3 regions of the Micromonospora pisi genome follow, and region 2 is predicted to be linked to each of the others. Evidence: riboswitches for the same ligand, from Rfam matches in the RefSeq annotation. Region 2 holds a riboswitch; each other region holds the start of a gene.
What was found. Region 2 has a riboswitch for cobalamin ahead of BDK92_RS02550 (CbtB domain-containing protein). Riboswitches for the same ligand answer to the same signal wherever they lie in the genome.

Region 1 (3,973 bases), 6.8 Mb from region 2:
GACGGCCAGCGCCGGCCGGTTGATCGCCACGGTGGCCTGCTGGATCCGGGTCGCCGGCCGGGAACGCAGGTAGTAGGTGGTCTTCAGTCCCGACTTCCACGCGTACAGGTACATCGAGCTGAGCTTCCCGATGCTGGGGGCGCTCATGAACAGGTTCAGTGACTGGCTCTGGTCGACGAAGGGTGAGCGGGCGGCGGCGAGGTCGATCAGCGCCCGCTGGGGCAGCTCCCACGCCGTACGGAACAGCTCCCGTACCTCCGCCGGCAGTGCCGGGAGACCCTGGACCGAGCCGTCCGCGCGCTTGATCTCGGTGCGGATCTCCTCGGTCCAGAGACCACGCTCCTTGAGCTCCCGGACCAGGGCGGTGTTGATCTGGAGGAACTCGCCGGAGAGGGTCTCCCGCTTGAACAGGTTGGAGACCTGCGGCTCGATGCACTCGTAACAGCCGGCGATCGAGGCGATCGTCGCCGTCGGGGCGATCGCCACCAGCAGCGAGTTACGCAGCCCGTGGGCGGCCACCCGCTCCCGTAGCGTCGCCCAGCGCTCCGTCTGCGACGGGGTGACCCCCCAGAGATCGGGCTGGAGCTGGCCCCGGGCGGCCCGGGTCTGCGCGTACGCCGGATGCGGCCCGAACCGTGCGGCCAGCTCCGCCGAGGTTTCCAGAGCGGTCAGGTAGATCTCCTCCGAGATCCGGGTGGAGAGCTCCTTCGCCGGCTCGGAGTCGAACGGCATCCGGAGTGCGAAGAACACGTCCTGCAGGCCCATCAGGCCGAGCCCGACCGGCCGCCAGCGCGGGTTGCTCGCCGCCGCCTCGGCACTCGGGTAGTAGTTGATGTCGATGACCCGGTCGAGGAAGAGCACCGCGGTACGCACCGTCTCACGCAGCCGCTCCCAGTCGAGGTCGTCGCCGGCCAGGTGCGCGGCCAGGTTCACCGAGCCGAGGTTGCAGACCGCTGTCTCGCCGTCGCCGGAGACCTCGACGATCTCGGTGCAGAGGTTGGAGAGGTGCACCACGTTGCCCGGTTCGGCGGTCTGGTTGCAGAGCCGGTTCGACGGGTCCTTGAACGTCATCCACCCGTTGCCGGTCTGGGCCAGGGTGCGCATCATCCGTCCGTACAGGTCGCGGGCCTTGACCTGACGCACGAACCGGCCCGCCGCCTCCGCCGCCCGGTAGGTGGTGTCGAACTCGTCGCCCCACAGGTCCGGCAGCTCCGGCACCTCGGCCGGGTCGAACAGCGACCACACCTCGTCAGCCTCGACCCGGCGCATGAACTCGTCCGGGATCCAGTTGGCCAGGTTCAGGTTGTGCGTACGTCGCGCGTCCTCACCGGTATTGTCGCGAAGCTCGAGGAACTCCTCGACGTCCGGGTGCCACGGCTCCAAGTATACGCAGGCCGCGCCCTTGCGCCGGCCACCCTGGTTGACCGCCGCCACGCTCGCGTCCAGGGTCCGCAACCACGGCACGATCCCGTTGGAGAGCCCGTTCGTGCCCCGGATCAGCGCACCCCGGGAACGTACCCGGGACCAGGAGATGCCGATTCCGCCGGCGAACTTCGACAGCTTCGCCACCTGGGCGTACCGGTCGTAGATCGAGTCGAGTTCGTCGCGGGGCGAGTCGACCAGGAAGCAGGAGGACATCTGGGTGTGCGCGGTGCCGGAGTTGAAGAGCGTGGGCGAGCTGGGCAGGTAGGCCAGCGACGACATCAGCCGGTAGAACCCGATCGCCTCGGCCGGGGTCTCGGAGAGTCCGCAGGCGACCCGCAGCAGCCAGTACTGGGGGGTCTCCACGGTCAGCCGGGTCACCGGGTGGCGCAGCAGGTAGCGGTCGTAGACCGTACGCAGTCCGAAGTACTCGAACCGCAGGTCGGCCGTGGGATCGATCGCGTCGTCGAGCTTGCGGGCGTTGACCGACACGAACCGCGCCGTCTCGTCGCCGATCAGCCCCTGTTCGTGACCGAGCCGGATCGCCTGGCTGAACGAGGCGATGCCCTGGCCACGTACCTCCTTGTCGACGTATCCGGCGAGCAACCGGGCGGCGAGCCGGGAGTACTGCGGCTCCTCGCCGGTCATCGCCGCGGCGGTCTGGATCGACAGCCGGTCCAGTTCGGCCGTGGTCGCCCCGTCGTAGAGGCCGCTGATCGTCTTCGTGGCCACCCGTAGCGGGTCGATCTCGGTCAGGTCGTCCGCCCACCGCGCCACCGCCCGGACGATTTTCTGTACGTCGACCGGCTCGGTCGCACCGTTGCGCTTACGTACGTGCATCTGGGTACGGCGCTGCCCCGGTGCGAGTGGACCACCCTCGCCCGTCACCATCTCCGTGACCGTCACCTGTCACTCCTCGTACTCGTCGTGGACGAGGTCCGAGTGCGCAGGCAGGCGGAGACGCGCAGCCCACGGGGGCGCGTCGCAGCCGTCGACCGTCCCACGCGGTCTCGGACCGCCGCGCGCGGTTCGCCGGGCGCGGCGCTACTGGCAGGTCTTCGGACTCGCGGGCACGGCCACGGAAACCCGTGTCCTCCTACTGGCCGTCGCTTCCCAGGTGACCGGCGGACGCCGGTGCTCCCAGTGCTCTGTGACGGCGGTCGTTCCCACTCACCGCTGCGGGGCAGTCCCGGATTCACACCGGGTTCCCTGTTGCCTCAACCGGCTGGATGCCCGGCTGAACCAGTTGCGTCACGAACTATATATGGGGTGGCGGAGAAAAACGAACACCAGATGTCGTGTCGGTGTGTTGCTCGGGCTGCCGATTTCTGTCCCAACGCCCACGGGCCGACACCACCGACACCCTGCCGGGCGATGCCCTAAGGTTGCCCGGATGGCAGGCGAGACGTCCTTTGCGTTGATCGGGTTCGGCTGGCGGGCGCAGGCATTCTGGCGGTTGTCCGCCGCGCTGCCCGACGTGACCTGCGTCGGGGCCGTGGTCCCCACACCCCGGGCACTGCCGGTGCCGTACTTCGGTTCGCTCGCCGACTGCCTGGCGACCGCCCGGCCGGACTTCCTGGTTACCGCCCTGCCCCGAGCGGTGAACGCGGAGGTTGTCACTGCGGCGGTGGCGAGCGGCGTACCGGTGCTGACCGAGACCCCGCCCGCGTCCGATGTCGCCGGACTGCGTCGGCTCTGGGACGAGGTCGGCGGATCCGGCCTGGTCCAGGTCGCCGAACAGTATCTGCTGATGCCCGCACACGCCGCCCGCGCGGCGGCCGTCCGCTCCGGCATCATCGGTACGCCCACCCAGGTCCAGGTCTCCTCGACGCACCAGTACCACGCCGTCTCCCTCATCCGTGGCCTGCTCGGTGTCGGTCATGACCCGGCCACCGTTCGGGCGAGCCGGACCACCGCACCGCTGCTCGACCCGCAGACCCGCCAGGGCTGGACCGACGACCCGACACCGAAGCCGGCCACCACCACCATCGCCACCCTGGACTTCGGCCACGGTCGCTCCGGGCTCTACGACTTCACCGACAACCAGTCACGTAACCAGCTACGGTTCCGGCGGCTGCTCGTCCGGGGCACCCACGGCGAGTTGCGCGACGACGAGATTGTCCACCTGGCGGCACCCCGGACGATCGTGCGCACACCGTTGGTGCGGCGGCAGACCGGTCACGACCTGGACCTCGACGGTTACGACACCGGGACCATCACCCTCGGTTCCGAGGTCCTGTACCGCAACCCCTATCCGGGCCAGCGCTGGAACGACGACGAGATCGCCACCGCGCGCATGCTGCAGGCCATGGCCGCATGGGTACGCGGTGAAGGCCAGCCGCCGTACCCGCTCGCCGACGGGGCGCAGGACCACCTGATCGGGCTGGCGATCGAGGAGGCCGCCGACACCGACCGTACCGTCACCACGACCACCGAGGCGTGGGCCTGAACCGGCCGGATGATCCGCCGCGTCGACCGGCCGCTCGGTGCGTGCCCAGCAGGTTCGCCGGGCACGCACTGACGTGCAGCGGGTAGCCGGTCAGGCGAACCT
Region 2 (3,973 bases):
CTTCGGTATCGGCGGTGAACTGCGCGAGGCCGAGTGGCGCGCGGTGGTCCGCCAACTCCTGGCCCAGGGCCTGCTCGCGGTCCAGGGTGAGTACGGCACCCTGGTCCTCACCGAGACCAGCGCGGAGGTGCTGGGCCGGCAGCGGACGGTGATGATGCGGCGGGAGCCGGAGCGGTCCACCTCCCGTGCCGCCAGGCCGCGCGGCGCGGCCGCGACGGTCGAGCTGCCGCCGGGCGCCGAGCCGGTGTTCGAGCGGCTCCGGGCCTGGCGCGCGGCGACCGCGAAGGACCAGGGCGTGCCGGCGTACGTGATCTTCCACGACGCGACGCTGCGTCAGATCGCGACCGAGGTCCCGTCGTCCCTGTCCAAGCTGGGCGGGGTCAGCGGCGTCGGCGAGAACAAGCTGGCCAAGTACGGCCAGCAGATCCTGGACACCCTGGCGAACGACTGAGCGGCTCAGCCCAGCGGATCCCCCGACCGGCGCAGATTCCACCGTCCGGCACCACCCCTGAGCACGGTCCCGGTCAGCGGGGCGATGTCGATACGCCAGAACGAGGCGGGCGTCGCCGCGATCGCGTTGACGACCAGGGCACGGATCACCATCGGATGGGTGACGGCGATGACCGTACGGGCGGTGCCGGGAAGTTCCCGCAGCCAGGTCCCGGTCCGGGCGAGCAGGTCGTCGAGGCTCTCGCCGCCGTGTGGCGCGGCCGCCGGGTCGGTCAGCCAGGCCGCGACCGCGTCCGGCTCGTCGGCGGCGACCTCGTCGAGGGTACGCCCCGACCAGCGACCGAGATCCCCGTCACGCAACCCGTCGTCGGTGACGGGAGTCAGCCCGAGCGCGGTGGCGGTCTGCGCGCAGCGGCGGGCGGGGGCGCAGCGCACCTCGTCGTGGCGGGGCAGGTTCGCGGCGGCGGCGCTGGCGGCGGCGAGCCCGTGCGGGTCCAGCGGCTCGTCCAGGGGAAACGCCGCCCGGCGTACCGCCGGGGTGGGCGCGTGGGAGACGAGGACCAGTCGGATCGTCACCGCTGCGTCGACCTGCTTTCGATCCGGGTGCCGGGTCACGCCGGGACCGCCGGTGCGCGGGGCATGTGGGGCCGCAGGTTGACACCCCGGCGCCGCCGCCCGTAGCGTCCCGACCACAGCGTGACGGTGGGAGGAAGCCGGTGGGAACCCGGCACGGTCGCGCCACTGTAACCGGTCCCCGGATAACGGCGGCTCCCGGAAGTCAGACCCTCCACCGTCACGGACGCCGCTATGGGACGCGTGATCCCGAGGAGGTTTGCCATGGCAAACGTATCCGTATCCGCACTGCCGACGCCGACCGCCGTACCGGCGCCGACGCCGATCCCGCTCCGCCAGATCCTGCCCTGGGCGATCTTCGGTGCGGTGCTCGCCGTCGTGCTGCTCTACTTCGTCGGCGCGGAGCAGGGTGTGACCTCCGTCTTCTCCGGTGAGTCGGTGCACGAGTTCGTCCACGACGGACGCCACCTGCTCGGTTTCCCCTGTCACTAGCAGCGGGCGGACCAAGATGCTCTCCGCTCGTTCGCTGCTGATCCGTGGGATGCTGGTCGGCCTCGCCGCCGGTGTCGCCGCCTACCTGTTCGCCACCCTCTTCGGTGAGGGCCCGGTCGGGCAGGCGATCGATTTCGAGTCCGCGCAGGGTGCCGCCGCACACGCGGCGGCGCACGCGGCCGACGCCGGGGCACACACCGACGCGGCCGAGCCCGAACTGGTCAGCCGTCTCGTGCAGAGCACGATCGGGTTGGCCACCGCCGCACTCGTGTACGGGGTGGCGCTCGGTGGCCTGTTCGCACTCGCGTTCGCGATCGCGTACGGCCGGATCGGTCGGTTCACCCCGCGTGCGACCGCCGCTCTGGTCGCCCTCGGCGGCTTCGTGACGGTCGCTCTCGTCCCGTTCCTGAAATACCCGGCGAACCCGCCGGCCACGGGTAACCCGGACACCCTCGACCAGCGGACCGTCCTGTACTTCCTGATGATCGTGATCGGGGTGGCTGCCGGGCTGCTCGCCCTGCACCTCGGCCGGTGGCTCCAACCCCGGTACGGCGCGTGGAACGCGACCCTGCTCGCGGTGGGGGCGTACGCGGTCTTCATCACCGTCGTGCAGTTCTCACTGCCGACGATCAACGAGGTGCCGGACGGCTTCCCCGCCCTGGTGCTGTGGGAGTTCCGGCTCGCGTCACTCGGCACCCAGTTCGTCACCTGGGCCACCCTCGGGTTGCTCTTCGGCGCGCTCACCGAACGCCGGGTCCGCGCCAGCGCCACCCGACGGGTGGGCGAGACGGTCCCGGCCTGACGGGTCCGGCACGCGACAGCGCACGACCACCTCCGCTCGGCGGGCTCCACGCCCGTCGAGCGGTGGCCGTCGCCGCCGCTGCCGCCCCGCCGGTCAGCGCCGGCTGTGGACCGGGTTCGGGGTGTGTGGCAGCTTGCCGAGCTGCCGCCACTCGGTCTCGGCCACCTCGACCCCGTAGTGCTTCGCGGCGGCCTTGATGTTGGCGAACGCCTGCTCCCGCTCGGCGTCCGTCACGCCCTGTACCTGGTCGAACCGGGCCACCGCGTTACGTACGTGGGACGCGTCGACCATGGGTTCCTTGCGTTTTGTCGGGAACGCGAAGACCGTGTCTGGTAGTTCCCGCTTCTGCTTGCTACCGAGGGTGCCGTGCTCCTCGTGCGGCTTCCAGGTGGTTTTCATGCTGTTTCCCTACCCCGACCGGGGCGGGATACACCGGTTCAGTGGCTGCGGTGTTCGCCGCCGTCGGCATCGGTGGGCAGCTTGCCGAGGACCTTGTCGATGATGTGGATCCGGGCGTTGACGGCCCGGTAGTCGGCGCAGAGGGTGCCCGCCTGGCCCGCCACCCGGGCCATCGTGCCGCTGGCGGTGACCTCGACCGGGGTGCCGTCCAGGGTGGTCACCCGGCCGGCGGCCACCAGCTCGGCCAGCGGGTGGGACCCGTCCACGATGTGCGCCTTGAGCAAGGCGCGCAGGTCGTCCTTGCGCTCGATGAAGAGCTCGTCGAGGGTGTCCTCGGAGAACTTGCCGCCGAACGCGTCGTCGGTCGGGGCGAGAATGGTCAGCCCCGTCATGCCGCGCAGTTCGGGCGCGAGTCCCGAGGCCCGCAGCGCCGCCTCGAACCGGGTGAGGACGGGGATCCACTGCAGCGCCACGTCGACCGGTTCACCGGCGAGCGACGCCGGATTGCCGGGGTCGGTGCCGGCGGGCAGCACGTCGCAGAGTGGACCGGTCACCCCGACGGGTGCCGGTGCGGCCTGGGTGGCGCCCCGCTCACCGTGGTCGGTGCCCGTACATCCGGTCGCGACGAGCGCCAGGAGCAGTGCCGCGACGGCGAGGCCCGGTGCGGTGCGGGACCGGCGGGTGCCGGGGAGGGTCGATGGGTGGTACGGAGCGGATGGCTCGGACACGGTCTCAGCCCTTCGGATCCGGTCGTACCGACGGACCGGGCACGGGGCCCGGCCCGCCGGTACGAGGGTGCCGGTGGTGATCGGTGCGTTACGGGTCCTAGCTGGTCAGAGCAGCGCGCACTGGCCCGATCGGGGCCCCTGCACGGTGTTGCGGAGGCCGAGGCTGATCGGCGCCGGGCTGTTGCCGGCGCAGCTCAGCGGGCCGTTGACGGTGTTCCCGGCGACCAGGGGCAGGTCGGCGCCGGTGGCGTTGGCCGCCAGGGTGACCGGACCGGAGACCGTGACGTCGACCAGGGCGATCGCGCCGCTGGTGCCGGTGACCGACACCGGACCGCGCACCGTGCTGTCGGCCAGGAAGACCCCGGCGGCGCCGGTGGCGCTGACCGGGCCACTGATGGTCGTACCGGTGGCGATCAGGGTGGCGCCCGGCCGGACCGTGACCGGGCCGTTCACGGTGGCACCGGCGAGGCAGGTGACGCCGGAGACGACCAGCGGCCCGTTGTGCCGGCTCGGGCCGCTCGGGTAGACC
Region 3 (3,973 bases), 7.2 Mb from region 2:
CGACGCCGCGGGTCGCGGCGCCGTTCGCTGTCGAGGGTCCGCGCGGCCTGGCGCAGGCCGGCGGCGAGCGGGGTCCGGCCGCCGGTGCGCAGTTCGGCCAGGCGCAGCACACCGACCTCGTGGCTCGCCGTCGGCTCGAGCACCGTGCTCGCCCCGGTCCCCCGGAACGTGATCATGCCGATCTTGTCGCGCCGCTGGTAGGCGTCACGCAGCAGGGAGAGGACGGCGGTCTTCACCACCCGCATCCGGCGCCGGGCCGCCATCGAACCGGAGGCGTCGACCACGAAGAGCACCAGGTTCGCCTCGCGTCCCACGTGCACCGCCTCACGCAGGTCCGCCGCCGTGACCACGCGGGCGCCGCGCCGGGCCGTGGCGAGCAGGGTGGCGGGCAGGTGCAGGCTGGTCACCCGGCCGGCCGGCAGCCGGGCGCCGACCACCCGGCCGCGCCGGGCGTACGACGGGGAACGGCGGCCGGTGTGCGCGCCGGTGCCCCGTCCGCGTACCGCCAGGGGCCGGGTCCGGTACGGCTGCGTCGCGGCGACCGGTGGTGGGCCGCCGGCGTTCGACTGCTCCGGCTGCCGCTCCGGTGCGGGCTGCTCGTCCGGGCTCGCCGGCTCCGACGCGGGCGGGCCGTCCGGGGTGTCGTCCCGGCTCGGACCGTCCGGGCCCGGGTCGCCGCCGCCCGGTGGCGGGCCGCCGTGGGGCCCGTTCGGAGGTCCGTCCGGCGGGCTGTCGGGCGGTGTGTCGTCGGGGCCGTCGTCCGGCCCGGCCGGCGGTTCCGGCTCCGGGTCGGCGTCGCCGCCGTGTTCACGGAGCAGTTCCTCGAGTTTGTCCTGGTCGGTGCCGGGCGGGTCGAGCGGGTCCCGGCGGCGCCGGTGTGGCAGCGCCAGCCGGGCGGCGGCGGCGACGTCATCGGCGGTCACCACGTCCCGGTCGTGCCAGGCGGCGAGCGCCACGGCGGTCCGGGCGACCACGATGTCGGCGCGGAGCCCGTCGACCCCGTACTCGAGGCAGATGGTCGCGATCCGGTCCAGTTCGGCGTCGGGCAGCCGCACCGAGGGCAGCCGCAGCCGGGCGGCCGCGATCCGCCGGGCGAGTACGGCGTCCTCCTCCACCCAGCGCGCCGCGAAGCCCACCGGGTCGGTCTCGTACGCGAGCCGCCGGCGCACCACCTCGGCCCGGGCGGGCGCCTCGCGGGGTGCGGCCACGGCCACCACCAGCCCGAACCGGTCCACCAACTGGGGGCGGGGTTCGCCCTCCTCCGGGTTCATCGTGCCGACGAGCAGGAAGCGGGCCGCGTGCTTGACCGAGACCCCGTCCCGTTCGACGTGTGCCCGGCCCATCGCGGCGGCGTCGAGCAGCAGGTCGACCAGGTGGTCCGGAAGCAGGTTGACCTCGTCGACGTAGAGCACGCCACGGTGGGCGGCGGCGAGCAGGCCCGGCTCGTACGCCTTGACCCCGTCGGCGAGGGCGCGTTGCAGGTCCAGGGTGCCGACGACCCGGTCCTCGGTGGCGCCGACCGGCAGCTCGACCAGGGTGGCGCGGCGTCGTACGGCGGTCGCACCGGGCTCGTGCGGGCCGTCCGGGCAGTCGCCGTCGGGGTTGGCCGGGTCGCAGGCGAACCGGCAGCCGGGGACCACGTCGACGTCGGGCAGCAGCGCGGCGAGGGCCCGGACGATTGTCGACTTCGCGGTGCCCTTCTCGCCACGGACCAGCACCCCGCCGATGGCCGGGGAGACCGCGTTGAGGAGCAGGGCGAGTCGCAGTTCGGCCAGGCCGACGACGGCGGAGAACGGGTACGGCGGGGTCATCGCCCACTCAGGCGCGCAGAAGCCATGCTCAAGTCCCTTCCGCGGGTGTCCACGCCCGCGTTGGCTGGGTGGTGCGAGCGGTCGGAGTCTCCTGACTCCCGGATCGACGCTTCCCCTCGACCTTCCGGCCTTTCGGCCGTGGCCCGTGCGTGAGGGGTCACTCCCCGGTCACAGTGGCGGGACCGCCCCGGACTCACACCGGGTTCCTCCGCGCACCGCTCTCGTTGCGCCATGCTGTCCCACCGACCGGCCCGCCGTCAACGTGAGCACCGCGACCCGCAGAAGCAACTGGCTTAAGCCAGTTGCGTTACACTCGATGACTGGTGTCCCAGAGACGGGTGGAGCAGTTGACCGAGCGACCCGAACCAGACAAGCGACCCGCGAGCCGGCGAATCGCGGATGACCTCCGTGCCGCCATCGATCGCGGTGAGCTGCGCGCAGATGCCCGACTGCCGTCCGAGCGCGAGCTGTCGATGACGTACGGCACCGCGCGCAACACCGCGCGGGAAGCGATCAGCATCCTTCAGTCCGAAGGTCTGGTGGTCGCACAGCACGGACGGGGTGTCTTCGTCCGAAAACGCTGGCCGCTCATCCGACTTGGCGCAAGCCGCTACTCACGCCGGTTGCGTCAGGAGACCGGGCTGTCACCATTCCGGATCGAGGTCAGCCGGCAGGGACGGGCCCCGCGTACGGAATGCCGCTCGGTGACGCGCGAGCGTCCACCGCTCGACGTGGCCGACCGACTCTCGCTCGACCCGGCGACGTCCGAGGTCGTGCGGCGGGAGAACTGGTACTACGCCGACGAGGAGCCGGTCCAGCTCGGCGTCACCTACATTCCGGTCGACATCGCCGGCGATTCCGTCCTCGCCACAGAGAAGACGCTCGGGACCGGCAGCATCTACGCCAGGTTCGAAGACCTCGGGTATCCCATCGCCCGGATCCGGGAAGAGGTCAGCGCACGCATGCCGAGCACCGACGAGTCGGCCCGACTCGCCGTACCGCCCGGCGTACCGATCATCGAGGTGCTGCACACCGGGTACGACGCCGAAGGCCGGCCGTTCGAGGTCACCAGGTTCACCATGCGCGGCGACCTGAACGGCCTGGACTACGAGATGCCGATCGAGGATTGATGTGGGAACCCGGATCGACCGTGGAAGCATCGCGCGACTGGCCCTGCTGGCCCTGATCTGGGGTTCGGGCTTCTTGTGGATCAAGCTGGCCCTGCGCGGGTTCACTCCGGTGCAGATCGTCCTGGCCCGACTCCTACTCGGGGTCATGGTGCTTGCGCCCATCGCCCTGGTACGCCAGATGCCCCTCCCGTCGGGCCGGCGCATCTGGGCACATCTCGTCGTTGCGGCACTACTCGCCAACGCCGTTCCGTACACGCTGTTCGGCATCGGGGAGCAGACCGTCGGCTCGAACGTGGCCGGCGTACTCAACGCCACCACACCGCTGTGGACGATGCTGGTAGCAGTCCTGGCCGGAACCGATCGCGCGGTCAACGGTTGGCGCGCTGCCGGAATCGCATCCGGCTTCGCCGGTACGGTGCTGATCTTCACACCGTGGGAATCGGCGACGGAGATCGCGAGCTGGGGCGGGCTGGCCTGTCTGGCCGCTTCCGCGAGCTACGGCCTCAGCTACGTCTACATGGGCAGGCACCTCGCCGGACGGGGCATTCCCCCGATCATGCTCTCGACGTGCCAGCTCGCCGTTGGTACGGCGCTGCTCATCCTCGCCCTGCCCTTCGGCGGCCTGACCGTGCCGACGTGGAGCGCCGTTCCGGTCAGCAGCCTGGTCATACTCGGCACCGTGGGGACCGGCCTCGCCTACGTCCTGAACTACCGGCTCATCAGCGACCTCGGGTCGACGGCGGCCTCTACCACCACCTACCTACTTCCGGTCGTGGCCGTGGTACTTGGCGCCCTCGTGCTCAAGGAGCCCGTCACCGCGCCGATGGTCGCCGGCATGATCCTGGTGCTCGCCGGTATCGCCCTCGTCCAACTGCGACTCGATCCGTCCACCGCACGGACCACTCTGGCAACCGCTGGCGCACCTCCGAGGGATGCCCATGAACAGCCCGATTGAAGCCGCACAATCACGCTTTGCCCAGCGCCTGAAGGAACTCCGTCAGGAACACGGGCTTTCGCTACGCAAGCTCGCCC

Region 1: linked by a shared signal. The riboswitch ahead of BDK92_RS31735 (ribonucleoside-diphosphate reductase subunit alpha) and the one ahead of BDK92_RS02550 (CbtB domain-containing protein) in region 2 are both predicted to bind cobalamin.
Region 3: linked by a shared signal. The riboswitch ahead of BDK92_RS33655 (VWA domain-containing protein) and the one ahead of BDK92_RS02550 (CbtB domain-containing protein) in region 2 are both predicted to bind cobalamin.

What each region holds. Positions count from the first base shown of each region.
Region 1 is NZ_RBKT01000001.1:7,412,723-7,416,695, forward strand. Features, by position in the region: gene BDK92_RS31735 (ribonucleoside-diphosphate reductase subunit alpha) at 1-2,313, opposite strand, end outside; cobalamin riboswitch at 2,455-2,684, opposite strand; gene BDK92_RS31740 (Gfo/Idh/MocA family protein) at 2,816-3,871, shown strand; gene BDK92_RS31745 (MBL fold metallo-hydrolase) at 3,962-3,973, opposite strand, start outside.
Region 2 is NZ_RBKT01000001.1:610,517-614,489, forward strand. Features, by position in the region: gene recQ (DNA helicase RecQ) at 1-451, shown strand, start outside; gene BDK92_RS02545 (histidine phosphatase family protein) at 457-1,026, opposite strand; adenosylcobalamin (AdoCbl) riboswitch at 1,146-1,248, shown strand; gene BDK92_RS02550 (CbtB domain-containing protein) at 1,288-1,515, shown strand; gene BDK92_RS02555 (CbtA family protein) at 1,532-2,317, shown strand; gene BDK92_RS02560 (DUF6582 domain-containing protein) at 2,411-2,716, opposite strand; gene BDK92_RS02565 (fasciclin domain-containing protein) at 2,755-3,444, opposite strand; gene BDK92_RS02570 (M14 family zinc carboxypeptidase) at 3,550-3,973, opposite strand, start outside.
Region 3 is NZ_RBKT01000001.1:7,852,237-7,856,209, reverse strand. Features, by position in the region: gene BDK92_RS33655 (VWA domain-containing protein) at 1-1,811, opposite strand, end outside; cobalamin riboswitch at 1,896-2,020, opposite strand; gene BDK92_RS33650 (GntR family transcriptional regulator) at 2,135-2,941, shown strand; gene BDK92_RS33645 (DMT family transporter) at 2,943-3,896, shown strand; gene BDK92_RS33640 (UTRA domain-containing protein) at 3,880-3,973, shown strand, end outside.